2 regions of the Bacillus sp. PK6-025 genome follow, and region 2 is predicted to be linked to the other one. Evidence: predicted binding sites of a transcription regulator. Region 2 holds the regulator's gene; the other holds the start of a gene.
What was found. Region 2 encodes LexA, which represses DNA repair genes until DNA is damaged. Its sites were predicted from a motif close to CGAACATATGTTCG; they were not measured.
Positions count from the first base shown of each region.

Region 1 (4,213 bases), 680 kb from region 2:
AGGGCTGCAAAGAGGATAGGATCCCAAATGAAAAAGGCTGTCAGCCGGCAACCTTACTTTGTTAATCATATTTCGTATTTGCTTGTTCTAAAACCGACGTGTTTACTAGAAGAATTATTTTCGTGCCTTAGGTGATTTTCGATTTTGGTTCAATTGCTTTAATCTTTTAAATCTCATAAAGAGATTTTTATTTTCCTAGAGGGAACATATTTACAACCGCTGCGACTCCCGGTACACTACATAAAAACAGGACAGGCAGGTGCAAAAAATCAAGAGATGAAGCAGGCTTTAACTGACCAATACGGCAGCTTTACAGAGATGGCAGAAAATGAAATAGAAGGAACCGATTATTCGGTGGCTGCGCGGGATGCAGGGAGCGCACTGCTTGTGATGGCTCCCCACGGGGGCGGGATCGAACCGGGCATCAGTGAAATTGTCAGGGCTTTTGCAGCGGGTTCTTCGGTTTATTTATTGGAAGGATTGAAAAGGCGCGGCAATAAGAGTCTTCATGTGACAAGCGCCCATTTTGACTGCCCGCTTGCCGTGCGAATGGCTGCAGGACATCGATACATACTGGCGTTCCACGGATATGACGAGCCTTTCCGCCGGCATACGCTCATCGGGGGGACAGATCGAAGGCGCGCCTTGTTGTTTGCGGAGACATTGGAGAAGCACGGATTTTCTGCGGAGCTGGCGGCTGAAAGGGGATATCTTTCAGGTACAAACCCTGCAAGCATCAACAATCGCTGCCAAACAGGGTTAAGCGTGCAATTTGAAATCAGCACTGCCCAGCGGAAGGCGATGTTTGAGCAATTCACATTAAAGGGCAGGCGAACGTCTCAAAATGAGGTGTTTTCCCGCTATGTCAAAGCTTTGAAGGCAGGAGCCCGCATCGCATATGGGCCGAGTGCAGCCGGGAGCTGAGCCGGCTGTTTTTTATTTTCTCAGCATATACGCCGGCCGGCTTTCTGCCGCGACCATTTTGCCGACGCCGTTTGCCGTTGTGTACGGGCGGCGGGTTTCCCGGCGGTAGCGTGCAAGTTCGTCTTCTTCTTTAAGGCGAGCAGCATTCGCTGATTCGCTCTCTTGGGAAAGGCTCGCCATCCATGCCTCATGAAACTGGATCCCGGCTTGCCGTTTTTCAAAGAGCTCGATCCGTTTGACAGCGAACGATTCCGTGACTTTAAAGAGGTCGGCGATCATTTTAGCGGCTTGGCATCGCAGCTGGGGAAAATCCATTTTTAAAAGCATAAAAGTAGGGACGCAAAAATGGTACATAAATTGATTGGCCTGGAATTCCTGCAGCTCCCTGAACATCTGATTCATATAAAGCTGGTTTCCCGCGTGCTTTAATACGTGGCATAACTCATGGGCAAAATCCTCCCACTGCTTTTCCTTTGAAAGGCTGCTGTTGAGAATGATGCTGTACATGCCGTCATGCTTAATCATCATGCTGTTGACATTTTCATAGTGAATCCAAATGTTAAAATGAGCGGCTATGCGATTCATATCAATGTGGTGGGGTTCAAAAAAACCAAACTTTTGATACATATTTTTGACGTATTCTTCTAGGTGAGATAAGTAAAACTTCAATACGAGACACCCTTTCGAACAAATGTTCTGTTTTTAGCGGGAAAGAAAAGCCCGTCAAAGGGGCTGTCATGTTTTCATGCAGATCTATCATATACGATGAGCAGCCTCTTTAGCAAATCTTTCCCTTTTTTATCGTCTTAACTATTAAATCGGCGCTCACCAGGTAACGTTTAATAGAAATTCCTTTTTTATCCGTTTTGTTTATCTCCGGGCTTTCGTTTTTTCTCTTTTTCTTTTAAGTATTGAATGAACTCGATGGCCTGCTGTCTGCTTTCGGGGGAAAATTCCTGCATGTCTCGGTATGCAATTTGCAGATCCGGATCTGCGATTTCGTCTTCAATCGTTTTTTTCTTTTCCGTTCCTGTCAACAGATAGTCAATCGTCACTTTATAGTAATCGGCGAGTTTTTTTAATGTTTCATAGTCCGGCTCGCTTCTTCCGTTTTCGTAATGGGAGTAGCGGGCCCGCGATACACCGATCTGCTTTGCAACTTCTTCCTGTGTCCGTTTTCCTCTCAGGCTCTTCAGTCTGCCGCCTAACATAGAATGACCTCTCTTCCTCAATTCGGCATGTTTATCTCTATTATAGATACAAAATGTATCGAAATAAACATATGATAAAAAAAGTATCAAAAAAGTATTGATGATAAGAAGTGTATCATATATAATCAAATCATCAGATACGTATTGTATCAAAAACAGGGAGTGAGAACATGTGCGAAAACGGTTGATCGAAGAGCGTTGTAAGAGGGGATGGACCCAAAAGCAAGTGTCGGAAAGGCTTGGACTCTCCGAGGTTTATGTTCGCAAAATCGAAAGGGGAACACGCAATCCCGGCAGAGAAACGATGCTGAAATTCGAAACGCTTTACTCAGTTCCTGATCGATTGCTGTTTCCCGATCTTTTTCAGGTCTGTTTGGATACATATTGTATCAAAGGAACTCTGTATGAAAGAAGGCGATGTCATGAATCTTGAACATCCGATGGTCACACACATTCGAACGCACGGCTATCCAAAGGAAGCCGACAGAGAGCAAATGCGAAGACATGGCGGACCCGCCGGATATCCACAAGGAGGCAGAATGGGTAAAATTGTGATTTCCTACAGCTCAGACCGTTTTGATCAATGGCGGCTCGGCGAAGCCGGGGGATTCATCGCTTTTACGAAAGACGGAAAGCCTGTATTCCAATTCGATCGTAAAGGCCAATACGAACGGTATCTCAGACTGAACCGCAGAAGGCAGAAGGAAGGGGGAAGATGAATGTCCTGTCCTCTCGATCAAAGCTATCCCTTTTCCGTTTACTCAGGGCTTTTAACACCTGTGCACTACGAGAAAATAGGCAATGCCATTTGGCTGTTTTTATGGTGCATCAGTTCAACAACTAAGGAAATCGAACGCGATGGGATGACATGGGGCATCGTGCTCGGCAACAAACCGCTGAAAGCCGCAGAACTGGCTCTTCAATTCGGCGTCAACGAAAAAACGGTTAGAAGATGGCTCGCTCTTCTCGAACGAAACGGCTACATTGCAGTCACAAGAGCGCCTTACGGAATGATTTTGTCAGTCAGACATTCAAAGAAATTTGCCTATGCCAGCCATGTCCGGTCAGGCAGTTCTGTTCGGACAGAAGAGACTGGCCGTGCGGACATCCTTGTCCAATCCAATAAAGATATCACACAAATCAACACAAAACATAATATGACTTCCATAAAAACAATAGCAGACCGATTTGCCGCCCTTAGGTCTTTGCAGGAAGGAAAGCCTGTCCATCCCTCGTCAAAAGACTACCAGGCCATCGCCCGGATTGTCGCCCGCGGAGTGTCTCTTCCGCAAACAATCAAATGGCTTGAACAATGCTTTGAAGAGTATGAGGCGCGGCGCCGAAGCCGCAATGAAACGATCAAGGTCTTCAGCTACTGTGAAAAATATATTATCGGCCGGCTGGCTGAAGCGGAAGAGAAAACAACTGTCAGGAGGGAGAACAATGTCCAAAAGAACAATCGAAGAGATCATGGACGAACTGAGAAACAGGAGCTGTCTATCACAGGGGGACAAACCGGAAGAATCCGCCGCAAAACGGTATGACTGTCCGAAATGCAAAGATGAACTTGGATTTATCGAACGGCGCGAAACGATGGAAGTATGGGTATCATGCGCCTGCCGCGAATGGCGGAAAGCGCAAAAGCTGTTGAAATCGAGCGAAATCACCGAACAATTTAAAAACTTAAATTTTGCTCAGTTCAAGACGAAAGGAAAACACCAATCTGTAAAAGAGGCGTATGAATGCGCCGTTGAATATGTACAAGCTTACCGGGACATCCGGGAAAGCCGCAAAAACAGCATCGCGCTCTTGGGACGACCCGGTTCAGGGAAGACTCATTTGCTGACGGCCGCCGCCAATGAGCTGATGAGGAAGCATTTCGTACCCGTCCTTTATTTTCCTTTTGTCGAAGGATTCAACGATTTAAAACAGGATTTCTCATTGCTTGAGGATAAGCTGAACCGGATGAAGCGAGTCGAGGTGCTGTTTCTTGATGATCTGTTTAAGCCGGTGGGAGGCAGGCCGCGGGCGACGGAATGGCAGATCGAACAGACATATGCTGTCGTCAATTACAGGTA
Region 1 is NZ_CP096509.1:1,344,751-1,348,963, forward strand. Features, by position in the region: gene M1D67_RS06835 (poly-gamma-glutamate hydrolase family protein) at 277-924, shown strand; gene M1D67_RS06840 (ImmA/IrrE family metallo-endopeptidase) at 937-1,593, opposite strand; gene xre (HTH-type transcriptional regulator Xre) at 1,782-2,135, opposite strand; gene M1D67_RS06850 (helix-turn-helix transcriptional regulator) at 2,308-2,568, shown strand; gene M1D67_RS06855 (hypothetical protein) at 2,558-2,854, shown strand; gene M1D67_RS06860 (helix-turn-helix domain-containing protein) at 2,855-3,679, shown strand; gene M1D67_RS06865 (ATP-binding protein) at 3,579-4,213, shown strand, end outside.
Region 1: a site for LexA is predicted at 1,609-1,622, ahead of M1D67_RS06840 (ImmA/IrrE family metallo-endopeptidase). Genes of this name have one in related genera too.

Region 2 (4,213 bases):
TGTTCTGCTTTTTCTTCGTCTGTTAAAGATCCGCTCTTTGCTTTTTTGGCAAGCTCGTTAATTCTGGCTATTTTTTCATTAGAAATCATAAGATACTCCTTTGATTCGGTATATATCCATCATACTACTAAATCCGCTTTCGTTTGACAACAGATTAGTCTGCAAGGCCGTCCTTATACTCCTGGTAGCGGCGGTGAACGGTTGCTTTTGAAATGCTGTATCCGAACCCTCTCAACACGGCTGCAATCTCCGCAAACGTCAGCTTGTTCTCCCTGAGCCTGACGATTTCTGAAAGAGGCGCTTCGATCCGCTCTCTCCCGCCGCCTTCATTGCGGTGTTTCAGATTCCTCTCCGGGCGGTAGCCGTTTTCGACCGCCTTCTTCATTCCCCGCTTAATTTTCAGGTTATGTATTTTCCGCTGGTATTCTTCGACAATGCCGACAATCTCCAAAACCATCGAATCCGCTTCGGAAAGCTCAAGTTTTCCCCGGTGAGCCAGCGTGTAGATTTGAACGCCTTCTTTATATAAACAGTGAAGAAGGGCAATTTTGGCATTCCCTCTTCCAAGTCGCGTATCATCCTGTATTAAAACTGCGTCAATGTCTGATGTTTTGATTTCCTCGAGCAGATCGAAGACGCCGTCGCGGTCCATCTCATATCCGCTCGCCTGTTCGGAAATGACGTTCACGACGTTCATCCCGTGCTCGGCGGCAAGCGACTGGAGCTCTTCAGCCTGCCGTTTTAATGAGGTTTCCTGCTGCTCCTTCGCAGTGCTTACCCTGGTGTAAATAATCGCATTCATGGAAATCCCCTCAATCATTTATTCTACAACTGCAAGCTGATATTGATCGGAGTGCTGTTTGGCTACCGGCAGGACCAAAACATCGCCCGGTTTAATAACGGAGGTCGGCAGATTGTTTTTATCGGCGACCCATTCGATGAATTTTTGTTTGTCAGCGGGTTTTCCGCCTTTGATCCGGTCGGCCAGCTCCCACAATGTATCGCCTTCCTGCACTTCTATTTTAACATATTGCTTTCTTTCTTCGATTTTACCGGCAAAAGACACAAACAGAATACAGCAGCTGATCACAGCAGTAAACAGACTGACAAAAATCAATGATTCTCTTTTCATATCCATCACCCCAGAATGTTTGTTCGGTTTTATGATTTCAGTATACATACGAACAAATGTTTCTGTCAATCGTTTTTTTTCGAACCTATGTTTGTACTCAAAGGAAAAACATGCTATAATCTAGCTAAAATCGACGTTTTGAGGTGCAAAAAATGACGAAGCTATCAAAAAGACAACTTGATATTTTGCGTTTCATTAAAGAAGAAGTGAAACGCAAAGGCTATCCGCCTTCCGTCAGGGAGATCGGAGAAGCGGTCGGCCTGGCGTCAAGTTCAACGGTACACGGCCACTTGGCAAGGCTTGAAACGAAGGGATTGATCAGAAGGGATCCGACGAAGCCGAGAGCGATCGAAATTCTCGATACAGAGGAAGAAATTCACATTCCGAAAAACCAGGTTGTCAATGTCCCGGTCATCGGAAAGGTGACGGCCGGTACGCCGATTACCGCAGTCGAAAACATTGAGGAATACTTTCCGCTTCCAGACCGCCTGGCGCCGCCGGATGAGCATGTCTTTATGCTGGAGATCATGGGCGAAAGCATGATCGATGCCGGAATTCTTGATCAGGATTATGTGATAGTCAAACAGCAGAACACCGCAAACAACGGAGATATCGTCGTTGCGATGACCGAAGACGACGAAGCGACTGTTAAGCGGTTTTTCAAGGAAGAAACCCATATCCGCCTTCAGCCGGAAAACCCGACGATGGAACCGATCATCCTCCAGAATGTGACGATTCTCGGAAAAGTCATTGGCGTATTCCGCACGGTTCATTAAAAAACGGACTCATCAGCAAAACCGCCGGTCGGCGGTTTTTTTTCGCACGAAAAAACAGGCCCACATCCAGACGGAATGAAGGATGCGAGCCTGAAACAGAGGGATTGATCATATGCTTACATTACCATTATCCCCCAAACGAGTTTTCTTGTCAACAAAAATGTTTCCTTGAGGAAACATTTTTCATTGTCTCCCTTTTATCGAACGATAAACAAAATTCTCGTCCCGTCAGCGTAATCGCTCAGCCTGTTCCCGACCCAGGAGCCGGCTCCGCGGTTATCCGATGAGCTGACATATCTGACCGACGCTCCTTTTCCTCCTTCTTCACACATGGCCATCGGCCATTCGTCACGGTCAAAGCCCGGCTTAGTCGGAATCCCTTTTAATGATTCCTGACGGCGCTTATCCGCTCCAGATCTTTCAATTGTGCAGACATCTGAATGGCCCGCTTTGATCGCATCGCTTATATGAGCACCGGTTTCAGGATAGCGCGATGCCGGAAAATACAATACGTCATCATACCTTGCAACGCCTTCGGCATGCTGAGAAGAATATGCAGCCCCTCCCGAAAGCCCAAGCAGCACCAATGCGGAAAACAGCAGATGAACCGCCCATTTTTTGATCATGACAAAAACAACCTCCTCTTGTATATGCTGGTGTCACTAACAGATTAAGAGAGAATTGTTTTTGCTTTTCGGGCTCTTTGTGAAAAAGACGTTTAGATTGTGTAAATAAACGTAAGTTAAATGCTCGGGGCATACCCGTGAAAAACTGCATGTACTTTTTGCGTCCACTCTAAACGGTATACACGGGAGCCGTCAGGAAACATGCGGCTGCCGGATATGCAAATTTTTTCATCGTTGTATTTTTTAAAAATGATTCATTCACACAACAAAAAAACAGGCGGAAAATCCGCCTGTTTATACGGCAACTTCAAATGTCAGCTTGTCGCCGTGCTTATAGTCAATTAATTTAAAATCATCGATTGTAAAGTCATAAAAGTTTTTGATGTCCGGGTTGATCCACAGCTTCGGCGCTTCATATTGCTCGCGTTTCATCTGAATGTTTAAATTATCGATGTGACGGGTATAGATGTGACAGTCGCCGATATTGAAGATGTATTCGCCCAGCTCATAACCGAGGACTTGGGCGATCATGCGCTGCAAGACGTTATATTGGAACACATTGAACGGGTTGCCAAGCGCCATGTCATTGCTTCTCGCTCTTACTTCCAAAGAGAGCTTTCCTTCTTTCACATACCATTGCGTCTCATAGACGCAGGGCGTCAAGGCCATGCCGTCCAAGTCATCGGGATTCCACAGCATGGTCAAATGCCTGCGTGAAGACGGATTATGCTTTAACTGATGGAGCAAATAATCCACTTGATCGGCTTTCTGCCCGTTAACCGTTCTGTTTTTCTTCGCTAATTGATAGCCGTAGGCTGCTCCGATTGTGCCGTCTTCAAGCCGCCATTGATCCCAAATATGAACCCCCATATCGTTCAAAACTTGAACATCATTGGATTTCAGCTGCCAGATCCAAAGCAGCTCTTTGATGGCCGTTTTCCACGCCACCTTCTTCGTCGTCAAAATCGGCACTTCCGAATTGTCAAACCGCATTTTTTCGCTCATGATGCTCAGCGTATGAGCCGGCGTTCCGTCTGAATCCCACTTCGTCCGGACCTGATATTCTTCATCGGAGATCCCTGATTCAATAATTTTTTGAATGATTGCATTGTATTGCTGGTCATAATGGCTCATCTTATCCTCTCCTCTTTCCACATGATATGTATAAAATGAGTTTTTTTCAAGATTTAAGATCATGCGCGGGTTTGATAAATCTCCAACGCTTTCTTGATAACATTTTTATCGTATCCGGTGACATCATGGATTTTCTCAGTCCAGCCTTCGATTGTGTCCGGCTTCGCTTCTCTGTATAATCCTTTGCTCGTGCTAAGATATATGTCCCAGCCGCTGAATTCCCAATGCGCGATTTCATGTTGAAACGGAATTCTGCATTCCAGTAATGGCGCAGGCTTCAATGCCGCTTGCGAGCATTCAGCTGCCTCCCAAAAAACGGACATGTCAACAGGCTCTGTAGAGTAGACTTGAGTTGACACCTTTCCGTTCGGCCGATGGTAAAGGACCTTAACTCCGCCGGTTGTCGGCTTGACTTGAATTTGTGCTGCCGGGAAAAAACCGTCCAGCTTTTCACTGGTATAATCTTCACATTCGCAGTCGATCAGAATCGGCTGCAGCCATTGATCTCCCAGATCACATAAAAAGCGCCGTCCTCTTTCATCAAG
Region 2 is NZ_CP096509.1:2,028,510-2,032,722, reverse strand. Features, by position in the region: gene M1D67_RS10645 (DUF896 domain-containing protein) at 1-89, opposite strand, end outside; gene M1D67_RS10640 (YneB family resolvase-like protein) at 155-802, opposite strand; gene yneA (cell division suppressor protein YneA) at 821-1,132, opposite strand; gene lexA (transcriptional repressor LexA) at 1,285-1,908, shown strand; gene M1D67_RS10625 (NucA/NucB deoxyribonuclease domain-containing protein) at 2,106-2,534, opposite strand; gene M1D67_RS10620 (thymidylate synthase) at 2,829-3,668, opposite strand; gene M1D67_RS10615 (hypothetical protein) at 3,728-4,213, opposite strand, start outside.